2 regions of the Bradyrhizobium sp. TM102 genome follow, and region 1 is predicted to be linked to the other one. Evidence: riboswitches for the same ligand, from Rfam matches in the RefSeq annotation. Region 1 holds a riboswitch; the other holds the start of a gene.

Region 1 (14,990 bases):
GTATTGTAGCCGATCAGCACCATCTCGACACCTTGCAGGCCCATGACGCGATAGGTCTCCGGCCAACGCCGGTCGTTACAGATCGCCATGCCGATGATGCCACCCAGCTCGCGCCAGACGTTGAAGCCGAGATCGCCCGGCTCGAAATAGCGCTTCTCCAGATGCTGGTGCGAGCGCTTGGTGTCGTACTCCACATGGCCCGGCAGATGGACCTTGCGATATTTGCCAACGATCTTGCCAGACTTGTCTGTCAGGATCGCCGTGTTGAAGTGATGGCCGTCCGGCGTCAGCTCCGCATAGCCGAAGTTCATTGCCATCCGGTGCTGCGCCGCGCGCTCGAACAGCGGCTTCGTCGCCTCGTTCGGCATCTCGCGCTCGAACCAGATGTCGAACTCGGCGCGGTCCTCCGCGTACCAGCGCGGGAAGAACGTCGTCAGTGCCAGTTCCGGATAGACGATAAGGTCGGCGCCTTTGGCCTTGGCTTCGTCCATCAGCGCGATCATGCGCTTGACCACGGCCTCGCGGCTATCGGCCTTCTGGATCGCGCCCATCTGGGCGGCGGCGACATTGACGATACGCATCAGCGATTTCCCGGTGATCTCTTGGAGGAAGTGAAAGCTTCAACGAATTGCCGGCGCGCAACATAACGCGGCACCGCCGATGGTTTCCAGCCGGATGGGCTGGACGGCTTGCAAGGCGTGATCGGCGCTCATCGGTGCTCCTCGTCGGCAATATCGAGGCCATGGTCGAGCGCATCCAGAAGCTGGTCCGCCTCGCGGTCGGAAATGACGAGTGGCGGTGCCAGGAACAGCGAAACCTGCTCACCGCTGGTTCCGATCACCGCGCCGGCTTCCAGCGCCCGCGTCGCGACGCGCGAGGCGATCGGATCTTCGGTAGTGTCGGCGCGCCAGGAGCGCCAGTCCGGTCCGTGCAGCTCCACCGTCCAGTGCAGCCCCTGCCCCGCCACGCGCTGCACGCTGGGGTGTTTCTGAGCGATCGCAAGCAAGCGGCGGCTGAACAGCTTCTCGAGGCTCTTCACATGCTCGAGAATATTGTCTTCGCTGACAACCTTCAGGTAGGCGCTGACGGCGGCCATGCTGATCGGATGGCCGCGCAAGGTGCCGTAATTCTGCCAGCTCGTGCCCTTCAATCGCTCGACGATCTCCTTCGACACCACGACTGCAGCGACGGCGGCGGCACCACCGCCAAGCGATTTTCCAAGCGTCACGATATCAGGACGGCTTTGCGCGCCCTGAAACGCGAACCAGCGCCCCGCGCGCCCTGCACCGGTGACGACCTCGTCCGCGATCCAGTATGATCCAGCCTCTCGCGCGCAGCGGGCGACTTCGTCCTGATAGGCGCCGTCGTAATAGATGCCGCCCTGGGTGTAGTCGATGATCGTCGCCGCGGTATCCGACAGCAGACGCGTGGCGTCGGCCAGATATTCGCTCGGTGGCTTGTTGTTGGCCGGCCCACCGTAGATCGCGCCATCCGGCGGCGGCAGGATTCGCACCGGCGCCATCGGCGCCGGCAGCCTGGAGCCGCCGGAGTGCACCGCAAGGCCGCCATGCCATTGCGGCTGCACGGTCATGCTGCGCGACAGGCCCGTGATGCCGTGATAGGCGCGCTCGCGCGTCGCCAGCGCCGAGCGCTGAGTCAAGGCCTGGCAGAGCGACAGCGCCATGTCGTTGGCCTCGCTGCCGCTGATGCAAAAGCGCACCGCGCCGACCCAATCGTCCTCGCCCTTGAACGCAATGGCCATCAGATCGTCGGCGGCCTGCTCGCGACCGACCCAGGTCCAGCCCTCGTTGACCACGGGCGTGTCCGCCGCCCGGCGGATCGCCTCCACCATCGCGGGATGACGGTGACCGAGACCGCCGCCGGTGTTGCTGCCGTCGATGAGCTTGCGGCCGTCCGCAAGATGAAAATAGACGCCCTCGCCGCCGACCACGGCCATGGGCGCGCTGTCGCCCGCGTTCAGCCCGGTTCGCAACAATCTGCTCATCGCAATCCCTTCACTCCGCAGCATCAGCGCCGTAGCCACCGCCGCCGCAAGTCTCGACGGTGACGAGATCGCCTTGCTGCAGCACGAGGTTGGATTTGCCGTCGATCGCGACGTTGGCGCCCTGCCTGACAAGCGAGATGCGACAGGCCTTGCCGGGTTCACCGCCCTGCATCCCGAATGGCGGAATCACCATGCGCTCGATGCAGGTCGTCAGATGCATCGAGGGCGCCAGAATGCGGTAGGCACGCACGACACCATCGCCGCCGCGGTGGGCGCCAGCGCCGCCGGATTGCCGGCGAATGGACTGCTGCTCGAGGCGGATCGCGTAGTTCGCCTCGATCACCTCGACCGGCGTGTTGGAGGTGTTGGACAGATGCACCCGGGTCGCCGAGATGCCGGCCCGATCGTGCCGCGCGCCTTCGCCGCCCCCGTGGACCTCGTAGAGCATCTTCCAGGAACCGTCCTGCCGCGGCTGCGCAAAGAACAGGACGCCCGCGGTGGTCGCGCCGCCCGCGGACAATCGTTCGGGGATGGTATCCTGCATGGCGCGGAAGATCGCATCGACGATGCGCATCGACGTCTCGTGGTTGCCCGCGGCGACGGAGGCCGACCAACCCGGCTCCAGGATCGAGCCCGGGCGGGTGACGATGGTCAGGGGGCGGAGCGCACCGGCATTCTGCTGCATGTCGCGCCCGCTCATGATGCGCGCGGCATAGGCGACGGCCGAGCGCGCCATGAACGGCGTCGTGTTGCAGAAATTCGAGACGCGGTCGCAGCTCCCCGAAAGGTCGAAGGTCGCCTCGTCGCCGGCAATGGTAATCCTGACGTGGATACGCGCGGGCGCGTCGTTCACGCTGCCGTCGTCGAGATGGTCTTCGCCCTCGTAGACCCCGTCCGGCAACGCGCGGATAGCCTCGCGCATCTCGATTTCGGAGAGGTCGTGCAGGCGCGACTGCGTCGCGGTGAACACCGCCTTGCCGTGCTCGCGGCAGAGGTCGACGATGCGCCGCTCGCCGGCCTTGGTCGCCGCGATCTGCGCGAGCAGATCGCCCTCACAGGATTCGGCGTCCCGAACATTGGCCTTGAGCAATTGCACGATCGGCGCGTTGATTCCGGCCGCGGTCGCGATCAGCACTGGCGGAATGCGCATCGCCTCCTGAAACGTGTCGATGGCTTTTGCAAAATAGCTGCCGGGCCAGGTGCCGCCGATATCCGGCCAGTGCGCGAGGCTGACCGCGAACGCCACGATCTCGCCATCGACAAAGACAGGGCGGACGACCTTGACGTCGTTGAGATGATTGCCGCCGAGCGCGCCGACATTGTAGATCAGCACGTCACCGTCGTTCAGGCTGTCGCGCGGCACCACCTTCAGCAATTCGGGGACCGTGTAAGCCATCGCGCCCAGATGGATCGGGATGTCGCGGCCCTGCCCGACCAGGCCGCCATGGCCGTCCGTGATCGCCGACGACAAATCGCCGGCCTCGCGCAGCAGCGGCGAGCGCGCCGAGCGCGTCATCACCAGGCTCATCTCCTCGGCCGCAGCCGAGAGCCCGTGCCTGATGACCTCGACGACGAACGGATCGAGCTTCATGTCGCCCTCCGCGCCAGGAACAGATTGCCTGAAACGTCCGGCCTCGCCTGCCAGCCCGGCGGCACCACCACCGTCGACCACGCGTCTTCGATGATGGCCGGGCCACTGACGGTGTCGGCCAGCGATGCGCGGTCGATAATCCCTGTCGCGATGTCGTGGAAGCCGTCGAACGAGCAGAGGCGCGTGCCTGATGACAGCGCCCTCGCCGCCGTCGCCGGCCGGCCCACCACCGTTGTCGACGGCCGACGCGCCTGTATCCGCACGGATTCGATGACGCAGGGCTCGCTCGTCGCATAGCCGAAGAGTTCGTGATGCCGCGCCAGAAAATCGCTCTTGAGCCTGATCACGTCGAGCGGCAGTGCGAGCGGGACTGGAATGGCGTCGTTCTGCGCCGCGTAACGCATCAGCGCCACCAGCTCGACTTCGATCTCCGCCTTCGCGACACCGTTGGCGATCAGGGGCGCCGACGCATCGTCAATGAGCGTCCCAATGCGCTCCGATACGCGCACGAGATCGATGCCGTCGAGATCGGCGCGCAGGGTCTGCTGCTGCAGGAAGCTGAAATCGGCGGTGAGACAGCCCAGCGCCGAGAACGCGCTCGATGCGCTGGGCACGACGACCTGCGCAATCCCGTAGAGATCGGCGAGGCCCGCAGCATGCATGGGGCCGCCGCCGCCGAAGGCGAGCAGCGTGCAGTCGCGCCCGTCGATGCCGCGCTCGACCGTGACGCGGCGCAGCGCGCGGGCCATCGTCGCGTTGGCGACCTTGATGATGCCGAGCGCCGTTTCGGTCAGGCTCAGCCCCAACGCCCGCGCGATCGGCGCGATGACGCGCTTGGCCGCATCGATGTCGATGCCGATGCGGTCGCCAAGCTTCGTTTCGGGATTGAGATAGCCGAGCACGGCGTTGGCGTCGGTGATCGTAGTCTCGGTGCCGCCGCGGCCGTAGCAGGCCGGACCCGGCTCGGAACCGGCACTCTCCGGCCCGACCGTCAGGCCACCCGGGCCGTTGCGCACGATCGATCCGCCGCCCGCCCCGATGGAGTGAACCGCAAGCATCGGCTGACGCAGCGGCTTGTCGCCGAGCATGCGGCCGTCGGTCATCTCGGCCTGGCCGTCGACGATCAGGCACACGTCCGTCGTGGTGCCGCCCATGTCGAAGGTGAGCATGCGCGGCGTGCCGAGCTGGCGCGCGATGCTGACCGACGCCGAGACGCCGGCGGCCGGGCCCGACATCGCCATCACAAGCGGGCGACGCTTCACCGTGGAGATCGGGATCATCGCGCCGGCGGAATGAAACACTTGCAGGCCGGGGCCAATCGGCAGGCGTTGCTCCAGTTCGCTCAGATACTCGACCGCAATAGGCATCGCGGCCGCGTTGAACACGGTCGCCGAGGTCCGCTCATACTCGCGTGCCTCGGGGTTGACCTCATGTGACAGCGAGACATGGGCGACGACGTCCTTGAGGCGCTCGCCGAGCATTTTTTCGTGCACGGGATTGGCATAGGCGTGAAGGAGAGCCACCGCGACGCTCTGAACGCCGGTCTCCTTCAGCCAGGCCACCAGGCGCTCGATCTCCGCTTGTTCCAGCGGCTTCAGCACCCGTCCCTCGTGATCGAGGCGCTCGGCGAGCCCGAAGCAGCGCTCAGGCGGCACGAGCGGCGGCGATTTCGGCGGAATGTCGAGACGGTAGAGATCGCGGCGGCGATAACGCGCGATCTCGAGCACATCGGCAAATCCCTCGGTCGCGACCAGCGCCACCTTCGGCAGTCGGCCCTCGACGATGGCGTTGGTCACGCGCGTGGTGCCGTGGACGAAGCGCCTGACCTCGCTTCTGCGCAGGCCCACCGCCTCGATCGCCTCCAGCATCGCCTGAACCGGAGCGTCGGGGCGCGACGGCACCTTTGCAATCCGCGCCTCCGATGAATCGCGCCGGATCGCGACGATATCGGTGAAGGTGCCGCCGATATCGGTGCCGACCTCCCAGTGATTTTCGGAGGAGCTCATGTGCGGGGGCAGCGACGGATGAGGTCCGAACCGGACGCCGGGCTGTTACCGTCCATCGCGACATCCAATGCCCAACCGAGAGCGCTCATCATGCATCCCTTGTCTTGCCATTGTCCGCGAGTGTGCGACAGAGCGGTCAGGTCGGGATAGAGCCAGGTTTGTCGCAAACCACCGGGCCGGCGCCGCGAGCTGCAAGTTCGGTTGCACGTTTTGGTGCAGCAGTGCCCGCGCGGAGAGCATGCAGATGTCGACTGCTGGACACCAGCAGAGTGCATCGCACCACGGATTTTTCGGCGCAAACCGTCACGTCCGTTGCACTGCAATCCGAACATCCAAAATCACCTGTCTAATTTGCAGGCGATCGAGGGGCGCTGCGCGAGGTTCGGATGCCCATGAGCTATGCACGGCAGGCGGCTCAGCCTTTCTTTATTGTACGGTCAGTAAGCGAGGATATCGTCCGGTCCAATCGATGGGCGACAGCGCAGCCATCCGTTGGGACCAGCTCGTTAGAAACCATCGAGATTCGGACATCCTGCGTTGAAAGTCGCGATCGCGGGCCAGATATTGCCTGAACCCGCCAGTCAGTTCGGATCGACCATCGCCTGCATGCCCTTCTTCCGGCTCAACGACGACCATATGAACCCCGATGATCTCGGGGATTTCGATCCTGAAACCGTGCCGCGCGCCGTCGCCGCGTTCGGGGGCCACATGGTCACCAAGGGCATGGAGCTGGCCATGCACGAGCATCGCAAGGACGAGCTCGTCCTGACCATGCGTGGCATCGTCAGGCTGGAGGCCGGACACGGCGTCTGGATCGTCCCGCCGCGCTGTGCGGTGTGGATTCCCGGCCATGTTCCGCACAGCGTTAGCGTCGCTGGCGACGTCGAGATGCATTGCCTGTTCGTCGAACCGGATGCGGTGCCGGCGCTCCCGCGGCAATGTTGCACGCTGACGATCTCGCCCTTGCTCGAGCATTTGCTGGTGCACGCCACCCACATGCCGGTCATGTACGATCCCGACGGCGCCGACGGCAGGATCGCCGCGGTGCTGCTCGACCAGCTGTCGCTGGCCCCCGCCGAAGAGCTGCGATTCCCCATGCCGGCCGATGCCAGGCTGCGCCGGATCGCCAGCGCGATGATGACCGATCCTTCCGATCGCGCGACGATCGAGGATTGGAGCCGGCGCATGGCCGTCGCCCCGCGCACCCTCACCCGCATCCTGCAACGCGAGACCGGCATGAGCTTCGGCCGCTGGCGCCAGCAGCTCCACATCCTGATCGCGCTTCAGCGCCTCGACCAGGGCGCATCGGTCCAGGCCGTGGCGCTCGATCTCGGCTATGAGGGGGCCAGCGCCTTCGTCACCATGTTCCGCAAGGCACTGGGCAAGCCGCCAGCGCGATATCTGGCCGAACGCCGCATCGGCGCACACTGACCGGAATTCGCAATCGATTGTCCCGTTCGCGGAATGCGGTCTGAAGGACCATTTCGTATCCAGGCTCCGAAGCGCCCGGGGGGGCATTGCAAGGAGCCGACCGACATGGATTCACTCAGCAAGGGCGTCGTCGCCGACGTCCTCCATCGTCTTCATCAGGAAGCGGAGATCGCCGACGGCCAACTGATGCAAACCTTCGCGAACGAAGCGAAGAGCCGGGATGAGATCATCAGCAAGGCCATCGCGGCCGAGAGCCGCGATCTGAACGAAGTCTATCGCGAACTTGCGGACAATTTCCTGAGCGTCTCTCCGCGGTTCGGACGCTTCCTCTACATGTGCGTCCGCGCCTCCAAGGCACAGCGCATCGTCGAGTTCGGCTCCTCGATGGGGATTTCCGCGATTTACATGGCGGCGGGCTTGCGCGACATCGGTGGCGGCCGCCTGATCGGGACCGATCTCGAACCCGGCAAGATCGAGCGGGCGCGGGCGAATCTTGCCGCCGCGGGGCTCGCCGACCTCGTCGAGTTCAGGCACGGCGATGCGCGCGAAACGCTCAGCTCCGGCCTTGGCGACGAGATCGACATGGTGATGCTCGATGGCGCTTTCACTCTCTATCTTCCCATTCTCAGGCTGCTGGAGCCGCACTTGAAGCGCGGCGCGCTCATCGTCGGCGAGAACGCGCTCGAGGAAGCCTCGGGCTATATCGACTACGTGCGCGATCCCGAGAACGGTTACCTCTCACTGTCGCTGCCCTTCGAGCCGGGACGCGGCAACGAATTCACGATCAAGACCAGATGATCGGCATGGCGGTGAACCCTGCGATGGAGCCAAACTTGAACGAGCCCGCTCACGAGCCACAAACGTCAGAGCCATCGCGGGCACCGCAGGGACGGGTCACGCGGATGTTGCTGCGATGGCTGATGCGCCCTGCGCGCGTTGCCGGCATCAAGACGCTCTCGCCGCACTTCCGGCTCGTCGAGCTCGAAGGCGAAGCGCTCAGAAACGTCGCCTGGGCGGCCGGCGACAATATCCAGGTCGCGATGGGCTCGGGCCTGAGCGCGCGCACCTATACGCCGATGTCGTGGGACGCCGGCAACGGCAGAACGCGGCTGCTGGCCTTTGCACATGGCGAAGCCCCCGGCAGCCGCTGGGCTAGCAGTTTGCGCGAAGGTGACAGTTGCCAGTTCTTTGGTCCACGCCGCTCGCTCGACCTTGCCGACCTCCAAGCGCCCATCGTTCTGTTCGGCGATGAAACCTCGTTCGGCCTTGCGGCGGCGTTGCGCGACAGCCTGCAGGCTGGCGGCGCGCTCCATCTGTTCGAAGCCGCTGATATCGCGGAGTCGAGACTTGTGCTGGACTCCATCGGCCTCGGCCACGCCAGGCTAATGGCACGCAGCGCCGATGACACCCATCTTGCAACCGCCGAATCCGAGTTGCTCCGCCTTGCCGCAAACGGCGCACGGTTCGTCCTGACCGGTAAGGCATCCTCGATCCAGCGCGTCGGCCGCGCCTTGAAGGCCGCCGGCGTCGCATCATCGCGGATCAGGGCAAAAGCCTATTGGGCACCGGGCAAGACCGGCCTGGACTAGAGAGGAGCCGATAGAACCGCCGGCCGTTGGTCAAGACACGCGGTCTCGGTCAGGACCGCAGACGCCGCCAGCCAATCGCGATCCCGGTGACGGAGAACGCCAGTCCCAACGCACACAGTCCAACGATAAGGGTATCGCGCAGACGCGGATGCGCCAGCAGGACCGGAAAATCGAGCGTGTGGAGCGCGCTGTAGAACCAGCGGTAGGCTCGCCGCGAGGCATCCAGCCTTTGCAGCACACTGCCATCGGCACCGTCGATATCGAACCAGAGGTCGCCGCAGCGCAAGCGGTAGACGGGCGCACCGGGAATAGCCGATTGCGCGGGGTAGTCGTCGTTGCCAGCAAGAACGGACGGCGCGCCGCAGCCGGCGGCGAGGCGCGCCACCAGATTCTGGATCTCATGCACGTCCAGAAATTCCGTTGGTCCATCGCGGGGCGCGTCCCCTGCCTTGATCAAGACCTGACGGTCGAGGCCCACCCGGTCGCGCCGGTAGACAGTGCCGTTGAAGGCAAACCATTCGATCTCCCGGGCCGAGGGCGATATCGGCTGCCGATCGAGCCATGAGGCAGCCACCCAATCAGGCAACGCGTTCATCACGCCGGATTCGGCCGCGGTCAATTGTCCGCGCGAGAACAGCCGGCCGTGATCCATGGAGAGCCAGCCGCTGAGGCTCCATGTCAGCACGAACATTGTTGCCGTGAGGCCAATGACGTGGTGCAACGCGTGCCAGCCACGATAGGGCGAGGACATCCGGCGCCCTCGCAGCTGCACCCGCGCGATCCCGAGCACCGCACCAAGCATCGCCGCGATCAAGGCCAGCAAGGACAGCGTCCAGACGACGCGATCCCACAGCGACCAGTTGCTTCTCAGGACTGTCGGGTAAATCCAGTGCAGCACACTGCCGGCCCAATTCCAGCCCCGCTCGCGCCGCCTCGTTTCCAGGACGATCTCGCCGGTGGACGAGGAGACATAGACTTCCGTCCCGGCAGCATCGCCGAGCGCCACACGAAACAGCGGCCGGTGGCGATCGAAGCCGTTCGGCACGCTCCACTGATCGTAGTCCGAACGCGCAACGACCGCGGCCCGCGCGGCATCGAGCCCGCGATTGCGCGCGTGCTCCCGCGCGATGGCAAGCGCAGCATCGGCAATTGCGACCGACGCATCCGCTCCGTCGAAAGCGCGGACCGCGCGCACGCGCGACGATCCCGACACGATGTAGACCGCTGCATCGCTCCGCTGGATCAGCCGGACGCGCACGGCGCCCGCGACCCCGCTCGCAGCGACCGCCTCCACAACCGGGATCCTCGCCGCTCCACGATCCACCGACGCAAGGCCGGCAAACCGTTCCGCTTCCGTCAGCGACGGAAACGGAACGAAGTGCATCACGATCCCCGTCGCAAACCACATCGCGAACAGCAGGCAGAACGCGATCCCGAGCCAGCGATGCGTAACGACGATCGCGCTCATCATCCGTTCAGCGCCCTACCATTTGAACGCGGCCGAGAGCTCATAGGTGCGCGGCGCACCGAGGAGGATCTGGTCGGGATAGAACGGATCGCCCCAGATCGCATAGCGCTTATCAGTGATGTTGCGCACGCGGAAGGTCAGGCGGGCCTGGTCGACCGCGTTGAATACCGTCTTGGGGATATCGACGAAGGCGTAGACGTCGGCGACGGTATACGCCTTCATCGTCACGACATTGGCATCGGTGTTGTAGCGGTCGCCGACATGGCGGCCGGTGATGCCGAGCTCCACCGGCCAGGGCGTGAAGAAGCGCCAGGATGCACCCGCATTCGCCACGATGCGCGGCACGTTCGGCGGCGTATTGCCGGAGAACGAGCCGCCGACGAAATTGTAGTCGGCATAGCGGGCGTCGACATAGGCGATGTTGCCCCACAGACGCAGTGGATCGATCGGACGGACCGAAGCGGCGAGCTCGACGCCCTTCGACTCCTGTCGCCCGGCGATGTTGAGCGCCATGCCGCCGGCCGCGGCATAGACGTTCTTGCGCACGATGTCGTAGGCCGAGAAAGACCACTCCGCCCTGTTGTCCCAGAACAGGTGCTTGACGCCGGTCTCGTAGGTACGCGAGGTCGTCAGGTCGAGCGGCTGGGTCGGCGACAACAGGAAGCTGGTGTTCGCGGAGACGTCGGCGCCGGTCGCGTACTGGCTGAAGAAGGTCAGGCCGGGCACGGCCTCCCAAGTGTAACCAATGCGGCCCGTCACCGGCGCCCAGTCTTTCGTGAACGGGAAGCCCGCGTTCACCAGGCCGGCGGCATCCGTCGAGTTGCGATCGAGCCCGATGTGCTCGACGCGCAGGCCGCCGATCAGCGCGAAGGTCCGCGTCAGCTTCAGCCGGTCCTCGAACGACAGCGCCTCGTTGTCGATACGCGCGGTCTGCTGCTTGGTCGTGAGCAGACCGTAGAAGCCGCGGTTGGGATCGACCAGCGAAACATAATCGTTCGGGAAGTTTGCCGCGCCCGGCCTGACGAAGTCGAGATAGCTCGACGACAGCGTCGTGACCAGCCGGTTGTCGAAGCCTGCGATATTCGTGTCCCAGATCAAATCGGTGATGTTGCCGACGAGGCGCTGGCTGTGCGCGACATAGAAGCGCTCGCGATACACCTGGTTGTTGGTGGAATCGAACGCCTCGATCTCGTTGTTGAACCAGGTGCGCTCGGCACCGTAACCATAGGCCTGACTTTTCAGCGTCAGGTCCGGCGCCAGCTTCAGCTCGAAACCACCGCGCAGCCACACCTCCTGCGCGACATTGCGGTTGTCGAGGACATTGTAGTTGGTATTGAAGGTGCGGTCGTCGATCGTGACAGCCCCAAGATCAGTCCTGTTGAAGTAGTTGCCGGAGACGATCCCCGTCGTCGCGTGCGATCCAGTGAAAGCGATCGGCACCAGCGGCGCGCCCCAATAGGCTTTCGAGCGATCCTCGCGATACTCGATCGCGCCCCAGATCTTGAGACTGTCCGAGATGCGATAGTTGAGCTGGCCCGACACATCGAGCATCTTGGTATTGGTGTCGTCGGCAAAGCCGTTGAGCGCCGAACGGCTGATGTCGAAGCGGTAGTCGAGGCCCTGCACATTGGTGCTGCCGCCCGAGCCGTAATGCGCGCGGAACGAGCTGAGCGAATCCCAGGAGAAATCAGCTTCGTTCCGGATCGCTCCCGTGTGCGGCTGCTTGGTCACAAAATTGATCGCCCCGCCGGCGGCGCCCTCGCCCGAGATCAGCGATGCCGGGCCCTTCAGGAATTCCACGGCTTCCAGATTGGCGGTGTCCATGATCCGCGAGGTCATGTTCTGCGGACCGATCTTGATGCCGTTGTAGAGCGTGTTGATCTGGCTGTTGGTGAAGCCGCGCATCGAGAAGGCGGAAGGCTCGGCCGGATTATCGCCGGAGGTGACGCCGACCGCCCCCTGCGCCACGTCGGACACGGTGCGATAACCCTGCTCGCGCATGGTCTCCGCGGAGATCACCTCGACGGTCGCGGGCGTCTCGCGCACCGTCAGGCCGAGCCGCGAGGCGCTTTCGGCCACGGCATTGCTGTTGAGCGGCGTCGGGGGTGCCGCAGTCGGCACGGCAGGCTTCGGCATCGCTGCTGCGGTCGCCGGCCTGCGCGCTGCTGCGCGGCGCGTGCTCTGCGCCTCCCGGCCGGCAGGCTTGGCCTGCTTGCGGGATTGGGCCGGCGACACCTCGACCGGCGGCAGGGGCTCTCGGGCCTGCTGCGCCAGCGCAGCGGGCGGATCGAGAGCGGCAAAGGATGTGAGTGCCGCGGAGGCGAGCAGGAATTTTCGCGGTCGTACGATACGGATGGAAGACACGGTTTCGGGCCTCGGTATGACGTCAGTGGCACGTCACAGCGAACGAGGTCTCACCTTTTGGCCCTTCAGCCGTCCGATGAAGCCGAATGTCTGTACTCCCCGACCGACATCTTCGCGTGTGACCACGGCTGACGGCAGGTCTCCTGGCTCGCGGGTCATCACCACTTCGTCGCCTTCCCGGGACCGAGGACCCAGTGGCTTCTGACGAAGGATTATCCGCTCACAGTTGCGGGGGCAGCCACGGCGTTGGGGACAATGTCCCCGCACCGTATTCCCTTTTCATCCCCTCTCGGGAAAACCGTCGCGAGCATCTAGGATTACCATCACAACAGAGTCAATGTGCCAGTTGCGGCGTTATGGCCACAACGACCAACTTCCTTGGAGATGAGCATGGAAGGCGAGACCTTCCTCTGGTTGATACGGCACGCGCCCGTCGCGGGCGTCACAGGCACGATCCACGCGTCCGACGCGCCGACCGATCTCAGCGATCGCGCGCAACTGCACGCTGTGCGGCGGCGCTTGCCACCGGATGCCGCCGGCTATGCCAGCCCGTCGCGGCGTACGGTCGAGACGGCGCGCGCGCTGGGCCTCGAACCGGAGCCCGTCAGTGAATTCCGCGAGCAGGATTTTGGTGACTGGACCGGCCATCGCCATGACGAACTCGAGGCGACCCGCGGTGAGGCCTATGCGCAGTTCTGGAACGATCCAGCTGGCGGACGACCGCCGGGCGGCGAGAGCTTTGCGGATCAGGTCGCGCGTGTCCGGCTGGGCCTGTCGCGGATCGCAGCCGGATCGGCCACGCTCGTCGTGCATTCCGGCACCATCCGCGCCGCACTCTGCATCGCGCTGGACCTGACGCCGCAGGCGGCCTTGCGCTTCGTGGTCGATCCGCTGTCGCTGACCCGGATCGATCGCCTCCTGAGCGGCTGGCGCGTCGTCTCCGTCAATCAGCGGATCAGCTAGGACGATCCGGCACATTGGCCTGCGCAAACGTCGCCATGCCATTGTGGAGGCTGCAGGCGAGGCGCACCAGCGGCAGCGCGATGGCGGCGCCCGATCCCTCGCCGAGCCGGAGATCGAGGCTGATCAACGGCTGCACGTTCAGCGCGCGCAGCACCAGCCGATGCCCTTGCTCCGCCGATTGATGCGACGGCAGCAGGAACGGCTGGCACGACGGATTGAGACGTGCCGCCGCCAGCGCCGCCACCGATACGATGAAGCCATCGATCAATACAGGGATGCGGCGCTGCGCGGCCGCGATGATCGCACCTGAGATCGCCGCGATCTCCAGGCCGCCAACGGCGCATAGGATTTTTTCCGGCGAAGCGCCGCCAACGCCGTGACGCGCGATCGCAGCATCAATCACACGGGCCTTGTGCGCGCGCCCCGCCGCATCGATCCCGGTGCCGCTCCCCGCAATCTCTTCGGCGCTGATGCCGAGCAGGCCCGCCGCGATTGCCGCCGAGGTCGTGGTGTTGCCGATCCCCATCTCGCCGAAGATCAGGAGATCAGGCTGATGGGCAGCCGCACGTGCGACGGCGCGCTGGCCGGCCTCGAACGCATACCCCAGCTCGGCGGGTGCGAGAGCGGCTTCGACGCTGAAATCGCGTGTGCCGTGGCGCGGCTTGTCGGTGACGATTCCTGCCATCTCGTCCTGCGCCAGCGTGCCGGCGTCGACCACCTCCAGGCTCGAGCCAAGCTCGCGCGCCAGCACCGAGATCGCGGCGCCGCCGGCGGCGAAATTCGCCATCATCGCGATAGTCACGGCTTGCGGATAGGCCGATACGCCCTGCGCGACGATGCCGTGGTCGCCGGCGAAGATGATGATCGGCACCCGTGCGGCACGCGGCTGTTCGGTCGCCTGCAGGCCCGCAAGCTCGATTGCGAGCTGCTCGAGCCGGCCGAGCGCGCCGGTCGGTTTTGTCAGTTGCGCCTGCCGCGCAATCGCCGCCTCGCGATGGGCCGCGGAGACATCGGGGCAGTTCTGGGGGACCCATTCGGGGAGCATGCTGCCTCGCTTAACGTGCGCGCTTGAGAATGTAGCTGTCCATGATCCAGCCGTGCCGCTCGCGCGCTTCCTGCCGCGCCGCGACGATGCGCGGGCCAACCTCGGCGAGCGCGCCGGACATGATGATCTGGTCGGGCATGCCGAGATAGGCGCCCCACCAGATCTGCAAGCCCCGCTGATCGAGCGATTGAAACGCCGTGCCGCCGTCGAGCATCACCACCACGGTATCGACATCTTGCGGCCAGCCGCCTTCGCGCAAGCGCCGCCCCGTCGTGACCAGAAAAGGCTCGCCGATGTCGTTGAGCGGCAGCGCATGCGCCGCGCACAGCGCCTGGATCGAGGTGATACCGGGCACGACCTCGATCGTCGGCAACGGATTGAGCCGTCGTGCAATGCGCAGCGAGGAGTCATAGAGCGAGGGATCGCCCCAGATCAGCAGCGCAACCTTGCCTTCGCCTTCGAGATGGTTTGCGATCGCTTTCGACCAGGCCGCGGCAACCGCATCATGCCAATCGTCCACGCCCTTGC
Region 2 (14,990 bases), 1.3 Mb from region 1:
GACGGACGATCTCGCAGATCGCGACGAGGCCGGCGAGCCAGACGGCGCAGGTCAGAGCGATGCGCGTCACGATGGCGGCGGTGAAGGCGCCCTCGCCGCCGAGGAACGGCGTCGCGGCGAGCAGCGCGATCTCGTAAATCCCGTAGGCGGCGATGAGCGTGATCGGCAGCGCCAACGGCGTGCGGCCCTGCGGCAGCAGGCCGAGCACCGCCGAAGCTGCCGCGGTCGCCAGAAGCGCAGCCGCGCCGATGACGAAGCCCCAGGCAATCGTGCTGGCATCAACGGGATAATGCAGCACGCCGAAACCGATGATCTGGTTGACGAGCCAGGCGCCGGTGACGACGAGCAGCGCCGGACGCTGCGGCAGCATCGCCGCGGCAATGACGGCGAAGGCCGCGAACGGCGTGGCGCACGCGAACGCAAAGCTTGCGAGCGCGCATGACGCCGTCAGCAGCGCAAAGCAGAACATCGGCGCAAGGCGCGGCGCGACCGGGTGAAGCCGGGAGCGATCGTCACCAGACGGCAGGATGCCGAGAGCCATGGTTGAATCTCCTTCTCTTCGAATTCTAGTCCGTTTGAGGGCGTGTGACGGCCCTGGCGAAAATCAGAACGTTGCGCCGGCCTTGAGCAGATAGGTGCGGCCGGGCAGCGGATAGGCGCTGAAGCGGCCGTCCGTGAAGGTGCTCGCGATGGCGTAGTCGTAGTAGAGCGCGTTCAGCACATTGTTGACGCTGAGGGACCAGAAGTAGCGCTCAACCTGGCCGCTGAGCTTGAGATCGATCGTGCCGTTGGCGGGGATCGGCTTCTGGGTGCCCGCCTGGTCGTTGTCCATGCGACGCTCGCTCCAGAAGCGCGCGGTGGCATCGAGCACCACGTAATTCTGCCAGATGTTCCAGGTGACACCCGCACTCGCCGTGTAGCGCGAGACCAGCGGCACGTCGTTGCCGGCCCAGATACCTTCGCGGAAGACCGCACTTGTATAGGCCACGCCGGAGCGCAGCAGCAGGGCGTCGTTGACGCGATAGGACAGACTGGTCTCAGAGCCGTAGCGGCGGGTCGGATCAAGATTTGTGTTGTAGAACAGGACCGGATTGAAATGGACCTCGTTGGTGAGATCCATCAGATAGAGACTGCTCTGCAGCTGCAACCCGCCGCCCTTGATGCGAACACCGCCCTCGATGTCCTGCGAGGTCTGGGTCTTGAGCTGGAACGTTTGCGGGATCGCAGCGAAGGTCAAGGGATCGAACGAAGGCCCTGAGGACAGGCGCTCGTCGACATCAGGCGTGCGGAACGCGCGCGCTACGCGGCCGAACAGCGAGACCTGGTCGTTCAGGCGATGCTCGGCGCCGAGATGCAGCGCATATTGGGTCTCGTTGCTCGTCAGCGGCAACGCGCCGATGTCGGCGTTGAACGGAGCTGCCGGGTCGAAATTGTCGCGTGCCGCAAGACTGACGTTCTGCAACCGCGCGCCGTAGGAGATGTCTGTCGTGGGGGCGATTCCCAATGTGTGCTGGAAATAACCCGCAACCGTCTGCTGCCTGAGGTCGTAATTGTGCCAGGGGGCGAGCCCCTGCCCGGCGCCGCGGTTCTGCTCAAAGCTCGCATCGTAATAGTCGATGCCGGTCAGAAGCTGCGACGGCATGCCGAGCAGCAGGCTCTTCACGCTGAGCCGCGGCGTGATCGACCATGTCGTCAGATGGGAACCGACATAGGTCGACGAGAAGAAGGCCGGAACCGGCGTCGGGCTGGAAAAGAATGCACTCTGCTGCTTCTTGTCGCGCACGCCGCCGTCGACGATGAGATCGACGCCGCTGATCAGGGTCTTGGTGAAACCCGCAGTCGCGCCAAAACCCTGCTGGTTGGCGTAGTTGAACAGCGTGCTGGTCCCTCGCCGGTTGGCCCTGAGCTCGTCGAGGCCGATCGAGGGATCGACGGTGCGGCCGCCCGGCAGTCGCAGCTCCTGATTATCACCGGTAACCGTGAGAAAAGCAGTCAGGCCTGGCGTGGTGTAATTGAGATTGCCGACGCCATTCTGCTGGGAATAGCGGTTGTTGTCGCGATAGCCATCGGTCCTGACCGTATTGCCGTAGAACGAGGTCGACCACCGACCGGAATTGAGCGAGGTCGACACGTTGCCGAGCCTGGTGTTGAACGAGCCGAAGCCGGCCTCGATGCGCGCGGTCACGGGCGGTCCGCCGACGCCGTTTTTGGTGACGATGTTGATCACACCGCCGACCGCGTTGTCGCCATAGAGCACCGCGCCGGAATTGCCGCGCGTCACCTCGATGCGCTCGATGGAATTGAGCGGGATGGTGGAGAGATCCACCTGCGCCATGTCGACGTCGTTCAGCCGCCGGCCGTTGACCAGCACCAGCGTGTTGGCAGTGGCAAAGGCGCCGAAGCCACGCAGGTCCACGCTGGTCTTGGCGCCGATCTGGCCGCCATAGAACGTCGTGATCTGGGCCCCCGGCGTTTGCGTCGCAATGATCTCGGCGAGCGTCTGCGATGGCGAATGCGCGATATCGGCTGCCGTGATGACGGTCGTCGCGGCCCCGACGATGCCGCCGCTGCCGGCGGCAGCCTCACCGCCGGAGCCGGATGAGCCGGCGCCATTGCCTGCCGGCGCGACATTCGTCCTCACCCCCGCCTCGCCATCGCCGATCGCCCTGGCGCGCGTTCGGTTCTGATCGTCGGACCTGGTCACCTCGATCGGCGGCAATTGCTCGGCAAGCGCCTGCTGGGCGAAGGCGGAGGACGGATCGAGCGAATGCAGGGAAACGGATGCGAGCAGGCCGGCGGCAAAGCGCCTGGCGGCAGAGACGAGACGGGACACAATGGTAACCTCGGTATGACGTCAGTGGCACGTCACAGCGAACGAGGTTTCACGGCAGAGCGATGGATTGCTCCGGTGAAGCTAATGTCTGTACTCCCCGACCGACATCTTCGCGTGTGACCACGGCTGACGGCAGGTCTCCTGGCTCGCGGGTCGTGACCTTGCGTCGCCTTCCCAGGACCGAGTTTCCCAGTGGCATGAGACGAAAGATTCACCGCTTACAGTTGCGGGGGCAGCCGTGGCGTTGAGATAATCCCGGCGTTGGGACAATCCCGCACCACATTCCCTTTTGATCTCCATGAGGAGAACCGTCGCCGATCATTTACGAGCCGTTCGCCCCGGGAGTCAATCGACCGTTAGGTGCCGGCCGCTCAGGTCCGCCCTCGCACCCGTTGCGCCTGGGCCCAGGCGGCAGCGACGTCGCGCGGCGGAACATCGACGCGCTTGATCGGGGTCAATTCGCCGGAGGCCGAGACGATCGCGGTCTCCTCGCGCCGGCAGCGCGTGCAGACAAAGCGCACCTCGTGTGGAGACGCCGTCCAACTCGACCGCTTCACGTTGGCTGCCATCGGCCAGGCATCGCAATGCGAGCACGACACCAGAAACCGGCCGGGATCGAGCATACCCATTTCCATCGGACTCCGCGTCCTGCCCACTTGCTTCAATGATTGACCCATGTGAATCGTTCCGGTGCCCAGGCACCGCCCATTCCACTGGTTGCATCCCTACAAGGCAGAAGGCGGTGCGCTCAGCGCGCGCCCTTGAGGGTGCAGGAGGTCGTGCAGGTGACCGTGGTGCCGCGATCGCACGATTTGCAGGCATTGACGCACTGGTTCATGTCGCGGGGATTGTAGCTGTAGTTCCGCATCGGGCAGGTCGGCGTCGAGCCGGTGATATCCTGCTCCTGGTCGCAGGCCGCCGTCATGAGCGCGAATATGATCACGGCAACGAGGCGCATGTGATTGCCCTGTCAAGCATGGCAAATGACACTCGCGAGGTGCGCTGCATTGCAGCGAACCCCGGCCTTTCCACCACGAGCGATCGCTCGCGAGGTCAAGGATGCGCGCCAAACCTTAAGAACGGATTGCAGCCGGCGTCAGGCAGCAGCCTTGGTCGCGATCGCCTGCCGCATGTCCACCGCCAGCTGACGGTATTGCTCCGAGAGTTTCAGATAGAACTCGCGCTTGGTGCTGTCGGTGGCGAGCTTGGCGATCAGCTCGCATTCGGCGGTGAGCGTCTCGAACCGTTCCAGCCTGTCCTGAAGTTCCGTCATCGGCGTGTCCCCGTCAAACGCCTCAAGGACATCCAACCTAAGCCCGGGAAATAGGTCACGGCGAACATCGTTATCGAGTAGAAACGTTTTTTCCGGACAGGGCGAGCTGGCGCAACAAAAACGGCTATTTCTGCTCCAGCCGCCAGGCGCCGTCCCACCCCTCTTCCGGCGGCTTGGCCTCGAACTGCGCGATGCGGCCGAGCATCGTGCGCGAGGGGCCGTCGCCGGGGACGGCTTCGAGCGCGGCGTTGAAGGCGGCGCGCGCCTCGTCGAAGCGGCGGGCCCGATAGGCGGCGAGCGCTTCGGCATAATGCGTGCGCAGGCTGTCCTGCGCGCCGGTGAGTGCGCCCGCCCGCGCCATCACCTCGAAGATCGGCTGCGGCGCGCTCTGGCCCGCGACCGCCAGACGATCGATCTCGCGCAATTCGAGCCGCGCTCCGATCGCGTCAGCAGTTGCCTGCGAGATCAGGATGCGGGTTCCGTAGACCTTGTTGACGGCCTCCAGCCGCGAGGCCAGGTTCACGGCGTCGCCCATCACGGTGAAGCTCATCATCAGCTCGGAGCCGATGCTGCCGGTCAGGACCTCGCCGGTGGCGATGCCGATCCGCAGGTCACACGGCGCCGGCATGGCGCGGATGCCGAGCAGGTCGGGCAGCTGCTTCTGCAGCGCGGGCACCTGGTCGACCATCTCGGTTGCGGCGATGCCGGCCAGGAGCGCCTGCTCGTCTTCCTCGATGAAGGGCGGGCCCCAATAGGACATGATGGCGTCGCCGATATATTTGTCGATGATGCCGCGATTACCCCTGATCGGTCCGGACATCACCGTGAAATAGTGGTTCATCACCCTGACGAGGCCGCGCGGGGTCATGCCCTCGCTCATCGAGGTGAAGCCGCTCATGTCGCAGAACATGATGGTCATGACCCGGCGCTCGCCGTCGATCGCGACCTCGGGCCGGTCGATCAGCCCCTGCACCACCTTGGGATCGATGTAGCGGCCAAAGGTCTCGCGGATGCGCTCATTGTGCCTGAGCTGCTCGGTCATGCGGTTGAAAGCCGCGGCGAGCTCGCCGATCTCGTCCTGCGTGGAGACGGTGATGGTCTTGTCGAAGCGGCCGGCCTCGACCTCGCGGGTGCCGGCGAGCAGCAGCCGCACCGGGCGCGTGATGCCGCTGGACACCAGGAGCGCAAAGGCAAAGCCGACGATCGCCGCGAGCAACGTCACGATGCCAGAGACGATGATCGCTTGGTGCTGATGGCCGATCACCTGCGACGTGCTGGCGAAGACCTGCTTGAGCATATCGGCCCGGATCGCATCGATCTTCTGGTTGAACTGGTCGCGCAGCGCGTCGATATGCTCGAGCGTGATGCGCGCTTCCGCCATCTGCTGTGCGTCGATCTGGTTGAGGAGTTTCGCGTGGCTCTCCTTCTGATCGCGGCGCAGCTCGCCGACGGCGGTCTCGATGCGGGTCTCGATCCGTGCCAGCGCGGCGTTGTCGGACGGCGTGCGAGGGTCGTCTATGATCGCGTTGATCAGCTTGCGCGCGCGCTCGGCCTCCTCCTCGATCTTGCGGTCGGCGTCCTCGAACTCGCGAAGGCGCGCCGCATAGGCCTCCTCGTCCGAGGACGCCTGCATCTTCGTCATGATCATCCGCCGCAGCGCCACCGATCGCTCCAGCGAGCGGATGTTGACGCGCGCGAGATCGCCATAGGCCGGGATGTAGCGGTTGGTCAGCTCGTCGAGCAGGACGCCGACCTGGCTCGACATCACCATCGACAGGATCGAGGTGACCAGCATCAGGACGATCAATCCGAGGGCGATACCGACGATCTTGCGCCTGATCGACTGGTTGAAAATCGGCATAGCTGCAGGGGACAAAGGCCAAAGGGACGGAGCAAGGGAACTCCATACACCGGATCTTGCTGCGGGAACACGCGCAATCTGGTTCCTCCTGGCGCCCAGACCATGGCCGGTCGTCGCGCGAGCCCGGATCGTTAACAAAGGTTAAAGGAACTGCCCCCCAGCGGAAGTTCCCTCGTCACATCCGTATTTTGCCGCATTGTTGCGACAGCGTGAGGAATGCGAAACGATGCCGTGGCATCGTTCTCGATGTCGTTGATTCTCAAGCCGCATGTCGTCGCGGACCTTGGTTTGTAGTGGTTTCGCAGGGGGACCATGGGATGAACCAGTGCCTACGCTCGCTCGCGTGTCTCGTTGCCGTGGCCGCAATGGCCCTCCTCCCCACCGAGCTGGCGGCGAAGAGCAGCCACAAATCGTCTGCGCCGAAAAAGTCGCATGAGGCGAAAGCCGGCAAGCAGCGACATGCCGTGGCCAAGTCCCGTCACGGCAAGCATGCCGAGGCCAAGCGCAAGTCGAAGAAGACCGGCGACGAGCCATCAGAGAAACCGGCCGCCCCGCCCCTCACCGGCGACCTCGCCGCGCTGAAGGATGCGATCGACCTCGCGCGCAAGGGCAAGACGGATGACGCGAGCGCGGCGCGCGACCGCATCACTGATCCCGCCGGTCAGAAGCTCGCCGACTGGTTCATGCTGCGCCATTCCGAGAGCACGGCGAATTTCAAGCGTTATGCCGCCTTCCTTGCCGCCAATCCGGGTTGGCCGAGCAGCGCCCTGCTCCGCCGCCGCGCCGAGGCGCGGCTGTGGCAGGAGAAGGCCGACGCGGCCACCGTGCACAAATTCACCATGGACCGCCCGACCAGCGCCAAGGGCAAGTTCGCCCTCGCCCGCGTGCTGCTCGCTGAAGGCGACGTCGACAGGGCTACCCGGCTCGTGCGCGAGGCCTGGCGCACTGACGAATTGTCCGAGCGGAGCGAGGAGGATTCCTACGAAGCGTTCCGCGATCTGCTCAACTCCGAGGATCATCGCGCCCGCATGGACAAGCGGCTCGGCGCCAAGGACTATGCCGGTGCGCGGCGCGCGGCAAAACGGCTCGGCGAGGATGCGCTGGCGATCGTCAAGGCTTGCGCCGCCGTCACCGGCAAGGCCAGCAAGGCCAAGGATGATCTCGAGGACGTACCGACTGAAGCGCGCCGCGATCTCGGCTATGTGCTGTGCCGCGCCCAATGGCACCTCCAGAAGGACCGCATCGACGACGCCGCCGAGGTGATCCTGGCCGCCGCGCCCGACACCATGGCCGCGCAGGACACCGACGCCTGGTGGCGCGAGCGTCGCCTGCTCGCGCGCAAGCTGCTCGACCAGGGCAAGTTCAAGACGGCGTATGACGTGGTGCGCACCGCCGCGGTGCCCGAGAAGGAAGTCTACCGCGTCGATTATCATTTCATGTGCGGCTGGATCGCGCTGCGCTTCCTCGGCGATCCCCAGGCGGCGATGGTGCACTTCGCCGCCATCGACGAAGGCTCGGCCAATCCGATCGCGCTGTCGCGCGCCCATTACTGGCGCGGCCGTGCCGCCGAGGCGATGGGGGCGACGGCCGATGCGCGCATGAGCTACCGGGCGGCCGCGCGCTATCCGACCGCCTATTACGGCCAGCTTGCGCGCGCAAAGCTCGGCCTCGATCGCATCGAGCTGCGACCGCCCTCGCCCGTGCTGGCCGCGCTCGACACCCCGCCCGCAGACGAGCGCGTGCGCGCCGCCGACATGCTCTACGGCATCGGCGAGCGCGACACGGTGTTCTATTACGCCGAGGATTTCGCCAGAGAGAGCACCGACGTGGCGGCCCTCGAGGGCCTCGGCGAACTCGCCGGACAGCGCCGCGATGCGCGCGTGATGCTGGAGGTCGGCAAGTCGGCGCTGGCGCGCGGGCTCGCCCTCGACCATTACGCTTTTCCGACCATCGGCATCCCCGAGCACCAGCAGGTCGCGCCCGCGATCGAGACCAGCGTGATCTATTCGGTGGCGCGCACCGAAAGCTCGTTCGACCAGCGCGACAAGTCGCCGGCCAATGCGGTCGGGCTGATGCAGGTGACGCCTGAAGCCGGCCGCGACACCGCCAAGCGCTTTGGCCTGACTTACGACTGGGACAAGATGGTCTCCGATCCCGTCTACAACACGCAAATGGGCGCGGCCGAGCTCAGCGCGCTGCTGTCGGAATATCGCGGCAACCAGATCATGACCTTTGCCGGCTACAATGCCGGCCGCGGCCGCGTGCGCGAATGGGTGCAGGCGCGCGGCGACCCCAGGGATCCCAAGGTCGATCCGGTCGACTGGGTCGAGCGCATTCCGCTGTCGGAGACGCGCAACTACGTCCAGCGCGTGATGGAGAACGTGCTGGTGTACCGCGCCAGGTTCGAGGGCAGCAGCATGATCGCCGGCAAGTCCGACCAGCGCGTCACGACGCAGGAAGTGAGCGCGGCACCAACGGGATCGGCCGCAGCCCCCTCGCCCTAGCCTCGCCACCGCCGGGGCTGGACGCGGCGCGGGCTGGACGCGGTGACTGCGGCCGACTGTTCTGCGCGGCCGTCATCGAGCTAGCCGTCACCTCCTTCCATGGTCAGAAGGTCGTACTCGCGCAGATATGCCTCGGCCAATGAGCGCGACAGCGCGCCCATCTGAATCATCCAGCCCCAGCTCGAGATCGCCGTCAGCACCGCGAACGCCTCGAACGGGCTGCGGGGCCACAGCATGTCCATGGCCGTCTGCTGACGGTAGCAACCGTAGTCGCAATACCGCTCTTGCTTGGACACATGCCGGACGTAACTCGCACCCAGCGGCCGCGCGCATGCGCCGCAGACGCCGTGGCAGGGATGTTCCTGATTGACGAGCATGAATCTCAATGCCGTGTCCTCTCCTGCCGAATGCGTCCTGCCAGCCTGACGGCTCAAGATGCCGCGCGCGTACGTCCCTCGATCAACGGCGCGGCCTCGTGATGAAGTGCGAAGCACTCGTAGCCGCAGTAGCGCAGCAGCGTCCTGGCGTCCCGCAGATAGCCACCATCGATCTCCTCGCAGCACCAAAGGCACGACGTCTTGCGGAACGGGGTTCTGCCGTTCACCAATATGAATCTCACGTGGCACCTCCCAACGCGAAACAGTAGACCAAGTCGACCAGAGAGGCGGACGGCGGTGGCGCGCAGATATGGTTGCGGCCATCGGGATTGTCCCTGTTGCGCTCGACCTTCTGGGACGGGATCAGGATGTATTTGCCGTCTTCCCGGCGCCGCGCGTAGATCCTGCCGTCGACGTAGCGAATCTCGGTCGGGTAGCAATCGGCATTGTTGCAGCAGCTCAGAACCGGATTGTCCGGCATGTGCCAGCTCGAATAGAACTTCTCGTGCAGCAGTTGATCCTGGGGCGGATGGTGACGATGTGGCCCATCCCCTCCGGCTTCGTCGGCCTCCACGCCCGTCACCAGCGGAAGCGGCAGCGCGATCGCCAACAGGAGCTTGCAGGTACGGTTCAACGCAGCCTCCCGACGAAGAAATTGCCTGAGGTGGCAGGCGCGGCGGCTGGTCCTCAGGCCGCCTGATATCGGAACAACCAGCGGCGGTCGCGCTCGCGGCGCGCCCTGAACCGGTCGAGACATTTCCTCGAGCAGAGCGGCGTCCGCCAGGAATAGTATCGGATCAGGCCAAACTTCGCCGTGCAGACGGCACAGCCTTTGGTCTCGGGACGGCGCTCGGAATGCTCTGGGCTATCGCACATCATCCTCTCCTCTTGACCTCTCAGGGGTCCCGGCTTCCTTGTGCGCAAGCTCGGGTCGCCACGGTCGTCACGGAAAATGCGGCTTCTCAATCGTGACCGCCAATTCGTCCGGCAAGTCAGGGGCGGATGCGGAGCCTGGCTCTTTGGGGGCAACACCCCGAGCCTTTCAGCGAATGTGCTCCGCAATCGTCTCCTCTCGATTGACCGCAAAACTAGGCCGCCTGCACCGCATCGCTCAATTGTACGGAGGTAAATGCGCGCTAGAACTAGGGTTGTGCGAGCTATACGTAGGTTTGTGCCGTAGTTTTGCGGTCCTGGCCCACCCGCGCAACGAGACGGCGCAACGCGCGCAAGCTGCACGGCAACCGGGAGCTTTGCCGGGAATCCGACTTTGGTCGGGGGCAATTGCCCCTGTTCTGGCAAAGTGCTCTACTCGCCTTGACGCTAGCGCGCCGGGACGCTTGCGATGATGCCTGGCCAAATCACGAAAATCGGGACTTCGGCCGCACAATTCCTGCTCGGCGGCCTTGCGGCGCTTCGATCATTCGGCAACGGCGAGAAGGACCGGTCCGCGGTCGCAGACGCCTCGCGGCAGAACACCGATCTGCGCGACGCCATGAAGCAATGGCGCGAGGTGTTCGAGCACAATCCGGTCATGTACTTCATGGTCGATCCGTCCGGAACGGTGCTCAACGTGAATACGTTTGGCGCCGCACAATTGGGCTACTCGACGGCCGAGCTGATCGGCCAATCCGTGCTGAACGTCTTCTTCGAGGAAGACCACGACTTCGTTCGTCAATGCGTCGCTTTGTGCCTGACGACCGTGGACCAGTCGCATACCTGGGAGATTCGCAAGTTCCGGAAGGACGGGTCGGTGCTCTGGGTCCGCGAAAACGCCAAGGCGATGCTGCGCGGCGACGGCACGCCGATCCTGCTGGTCGCCTGCGAGAACATCACCCAGCGCAAGGAAGCCGAGGATGCGCTGCGACAGAGCGAGGCCTACCTCGCCCAGGCCCAGGAATTGAGCCACACCGGCAGCTTCGGCTTGAACCTCGCCACCGGCGAGGCGGTCTGGTCGAGGGAGACCTTCCGCATCTTCCAATGCGACCCTGCGACGAAGCCGACCCTGAACTTCGCCTTTCAGCGCATCCATCCGGAAGATCGCGACATAGTCCGCGGCACCCTTGATCGGGCCTACCGGCTGGCGGAGGATTTCGACCACGAATACCGCCTGCTGATGCCCGACGGATCGATCAAATATCTCCATTCCGTGGCGCGCGCCGTGCGGCACCCGTCCGGGCGCATCGAGTTCGTCGGAGCGGTGACCGATGTCACGATTGCGAAGGAAGCGGAACAGAGGCTGCGTCGCAGCGAAGCCTATTTGGCCGAAGCCCAACGCCTCAGCCATACGAGCAGCTGGGCCTGGGACGTTCATCGTCAGGAGTTCGCCTACCGGTCGGCTGAACTGTACCGCCTGTTCGGATTTGAGCTGGACCAGACCGATGTCCCGGCCCGGGCTTTTCAGCAACGTATCCTGCCGGAGGACTTTCGGCGGATTGTCGAGGTGGAACGTGAAGCTGTCAGGCAAAAGCAGCCCTTCCAGATCGACTTCCGGATTGTGCGCCCCGACGGTTCGATCAGACACGTCCACAGCGAGGGACATCCTGTGATCGGCCGCGACGGCGAGGTGATGGAAATCATCGGCACGCACGTGGACGTCACCGAGCAGTTCGCGGCGAAAGATGCCCTGCATCAGGCGTTCGATGAGCTCAAGACATCCGAACAGCGCTTCCGCGACTATGCCGAAACCGCATCGGACTGGTTCTGGGAGACCGGGCCGGACCACCGCATTACCAGGATATCGGAGCACGCCGAAACCTCCAGCGCTGCGCCGAAGGGCCTGATCGGCCTGGCCCGCTGGGACATTCCGCCCGACGCCGAGTTCGAGCCGGAGAAATGGGAGCAGCATCGCGCGGCGCTCGATGCCCACGTTGCGTTCCGCGATCTGATCTACCGCAGCAGGGATGGTAACGGATCTCCAATCTACGTGCGGACCAGCGGCAAGCCGTTCCATGATGCGACAGGCAATTTTCTCGGCTATCGCGGCGTCAGCAGCGACGTCACGGCGGCGATCCGCGTCGAGCAGGCGGAAGAGGCGCTGCGCAAGGCGCAAGGCGAGCTCGCCCACGTCACCCGCGTCACGACGCTCGGGGAACTGACCACCTCGATTGCCCACGAAATCACCCAGCCCATCGCCGCGGTGATCTCCAACGCGGACGCGTGCATCGCTTGGCTTGACCGCGACCCCGCCGACCTGAAGGCCGCGCGCCGTTCCGCAGAGTGGATTGTCGAGGATGCCAATCGGGCAAGCGAGGTGATCCGCCGGATTAGAGCGCTTGCGAAGAAGACCGAGATCGAAATGGCTCCACTCGACATCAACCAGGTCGTCAGGGAGGCAGTGGCGCTGGTTCGGCGCGAGCTGGCGATCCATGCGGTGTCGGTGCGAATGGAGTTGGCGTCCGACCTGCCGAGGATTTGCGGCGACCGGATCCAGCTTCAGCAGGTGCTGATCAACCTGGTGGTGAACGGCATCGAAGCCATGCATGCCAATGTCGACCGCCCGCGCGAGCTGGCGATCCGCTCGAGCCGGACGGACGACGACCGCCTGCTCCTCACCGTGACAGACCGCGGTGTCGGCCTTGGCAAAGACGTCAAGGAACGCATCTTCACCCCCTTCTTCACGACGAAATCGGGCGGTCTGGGAATGGGACTCTCGATCTGCCGATCGATCATCGAGGCTCATGCGGGCCGGCTTTCGGCCATTCAAAATGAAGGGAGCGGAGCAACATTCCAGATCGCCCTGCCCTTGCCACACAAGGACACGTCGTGACTGATCATGCCAAGCAGGCCCAGGCGAGCGCCGGTGATCCGATCGTCCTGATCGTCGATGATGATCCGTCGATGCGCCGTGCGCTCACCAATCTCTTTCAATCGGTCGGCCTCAAGGTCGAAGCCTTCAGCTCGGCGGCGGAGATCATGGAAGCCAAACCGCCGGCGGTCCCCAGTTGCCTGGTGCTCGACATCCGCCTGCCGGGCTTGAGTGGCCTCGACCTCCAGGCGGACCTCGCCAAAGCCAATATTCACACGCCCATTATCTTCATCACCGGTCACGGCGATATTCCCATGACCGTAAGAGCCATGAAAAGCGGTGCCGTCGATTTTCTGACCAAGCCGGTGCGCGACCAGGACATGCTGGATGCCGTGCAGGCGGCGATCGAACGCGATCGCAAGCGGCGCGATGCCGAGCAGTCGATCTCGGGTGTGCGATCCCGTTTCGAGGGACTGACGGCGCGCGAACGCGACGTCCTCGCCCTGGTTGCATCCGGCCTGATGAACAAGCAGGTCGCCGCCGAGCTTGGATTGGCCGAAATCACCGTGAAGATCTATCGCGGCCAGATCATGCGGAAAATGGCGGCGAAGTCGTTGGCCGACCTCGTCAGAATGACCGACGCGCTCGGAATTCCGCGCAACAGGGGTCATTTGCAAACCTAAGTATGCTTTCCAATCTCGCTCCGGTGGCCCACCTTCCCTCAAGCGGCTGAATCGCAGCCGGCGGCTCCCCGTGCAGGAGCATTATATTGCCAGTGTCTTCGATCATTTCCGTCATTGATGATGATCCCTCCGTTCGTCTTGCGACGAACAACCTCCTGACGTCGCGCGGGTATACGGTCCACACCTTTGGCTCGGCTCACGAATTTCTCCAATCCGCCGAACTGGAGACGACCGGCTGCGTGATCACGGACGTGCAGATGTCGGTCATGAGCGGCGTCGAGCTGCTGACGCACATGCGCGGCCTCGGGCGCGTCACGCCCTTCATTTTCATGACGGCTTTTCCGGATGAGGCCGTACGCGACCGCGCACTCAGGGCCGGCGCGATCTGCTTTCTCGCCAAGCCGTTTTCAACCCCAGCCCTGATCCAGTGCCTGGAGACCGCATTGTCGGACCCCGGTGACGCCACGATGTGATGCGGCGGCCCCGCGTCCCCACGGCCACGACATGTCTGCGGCCATGCGGCATGCTCAATCCACCTTGATGTTGGCCGCCTTGATCATCGGCCACCATTTGGCGATCTCGGCCTTCTGACGGGTGCCGAGCGCTTCGGGCGTGAGCTGGTCCTTCGGCGTCATCTCCAGCCCCTGGCTTTCGAGCTGCTTCCTCACGGCAGGATCGTTCAGCGCCTCCACGGCCGCAGCATTGAGTTTGGCAACGATCTCCTTTGGCGTGCCCTTCGGCACCCACATGCCCGACCACAGCGTCATGTTGAAGCCTTTGAGCCCTGCCTCCTCCGCGGTCGGAATCTCGGGGGCCGAGGAAAGGCGCTTGCTGTCGGTGATGGCGTAGGCGCGGATGGTGCCGGCGCGGACCTGCGCGATGGAGTTGGAGGTCTGGTCGATGATGACGTCGATCTGGCCGGCGATGAGATCGTTCAACGCGGGTGCCGTGCCGCGATACGGCACGTATTGCAGCTTGATGCCGGAGACGCTCTCGAAATAGACGCCGGCGATGTGGCTGCCGGAGCCGGCGCCGGCGGTGCCCGCTGTCGGCGGCGACGGCCGTGACTTCAGCCATTCGATCAGCTCTTTCAGCGACGTCGCCGGCACCGCGTTCTTGCTGACGACGATCATCGGATTGCTCGGCAGCAGCACCACCGGCTCGAGGTCGGCAACGAGGTCGTATTTGAGCTTGTAGACGGCGCCATTGGCGACGTGGGTGCCGAGATGGCCGAAGGAGATGGTGTAGCCGTCCGGCGGCGATTGCACGGCGCGGCCGACGCCGATCGACCCGCCCGCACCGGTGACGTTCTCGACCACGAGGGGCTGGCCGAGCGGAGTGCGCATCCGCTCGGCGAGCACGCGCGCCATCGCATCCGACGGGCCGCCGGCTGCGAACGGCACGATGATGGTGATGGGACGGGAGGGATAGTCATCGGCGCGCGCGGCGCCGGTCACAGCGAGAATAGCAAACAGCGCAGCCCAGACGGCCTTCGTCATTGTCTTCTCCCCAGCGATGTCGTTCTTGTTTTTCTTCACCTCGCCCCGCTTGCGGGGAGAGGTCGAATTGCGAAGCAATTCGGGTGAGGGGGGTCTCCGCAGGTTCAGCTGTCACCGCCCCCGCGGAGACTCCCCCTCACCCCAACCCTCTCCCCGCAAGCGGGGCGAAGGAGAAGCAAGCTAGAACTGTGTGTAATCGATCGGCTCGTGGCGAT

The links. A riboswitch is a leader RNA that binds a small molecule or an ion and turns the genes downstream of it on or off. The one in region 1 is predicted to bind cobalamin.
Region 2: another riboswitch for cobalamin. It lies ahead of GDN70_RS19435 (TonB-dependent receptor); the one in region 1 lies ahead of GDN70_RS35165 (TonB-dependent siderophore receptor).

The regions. Positions count from the first base shown of each region.
Region 1 covers NZ_AP021855.1:5,392,550-5,407,539, forward strand. Annotated here, with positions in the region: gene GDN70_RS25800 (N-carbamoyl-D-amino-acid hydrolase) at 1-581, opposite strand, end outside; gene GDN70_RS25805 (aspartate aminotransferase family protein) at 710-2,005, opposite strand; gene GDN70_RS25810 (hydantoinase B/oxoprolinase family protein) at 2,016-3,596, opposite strand; gene GDN70_RS25815 (hydantoinase/oxoprolinase family protein) at 3,593-5,602, opposite strand; gene GDN70_RS25820 (helix-turn-helix domain-containing protein) at 6,140-7,033, shown strand; gene GDN70_RS25825 (O-methyltransferase) at 7,139-7,831, shown strand; gene GDN70_RS25830 (siderophore-interacting protein) at 7,954-8,622, shown strand; gene GDN70_RS25835 (PepSY domain-containing protein) at 8,672-10,093, opposite strand; gene GDN70_RS35165 (TonB-dependent siderophore receptor) at 10,106-12,454, opposite strand; cobalamin riboswitch at 12,570-12,772, opposite strand; gene GDN70_RS25850 (histidine phosphatase family protein) at 12,845-13,417, shown strand; gene cobT (nicotinate-nucleotide--dimethylbenzimidazole phosphoribosyltransferase) at 13,410-14,462, opposite strand; gene cobF (precorrin-6A synthase (deacetylating)) at 14,473-14,990, opposite strand, start outside.
Region 2 covers NZ_AP021855.1:4,047,157-4,062,146, reverse strand. Annotated here, with positions in the region: gene GDN70_RS19440 (hypothetical protein) at 1-541, opposite strand, end outside; gene GDN70_RS19435 (TonB-dependent receptor) at 605-2,833, opposite strand; cobalamin riboswitch at 2,947-3,161, opposite strand; gene GDN70_RS19430 (hypothetical protein) at 3,205-3,468, opposite strand; gene GDN70_RS19425 (hypothetical protein) at 3,582-3,791, opposite strand; gene GDN70_RS35010 (hypothetical protein) at 3,930-4,106, opposite strand; gene GDN70_RS19420 (adenylate/guanylate cyclase domain-containing protein) at 4,231-5,967, opposite strand; gene GDN70_RS19415 (transglycosylase SLT domain-containing protein) at 6,285-8,471, shown strand; gene GDN70_RS35005 (hypothetical protein) at 8,552-8,857, opposite strand; gene GDN70_RS35000 (hypothetical protein) at 8,902-9,090, opposite strand; gene GDN70_RS19405 (hypothetical protein) at 9,087-9,482, opposite strand; gene GDN70_RS19395 (PAS domain S-box protein) at 10,191-12,614, shown strand; gene GDN70_RS19390 (response regulator transcription factor) at 12,611-13,276, shown strand; gene GDN70_RS19385 (response regulator) at 13,369-13,749, shown strand; gene GDN70_RS19380 (tripartite tricarboxylate transporter substrate binding protein BugD) at 13,804-14,775, opposite strand; gene GDN70_RS19375 (threonine synthase) at 14,956-14,990, opposite strand, start outside.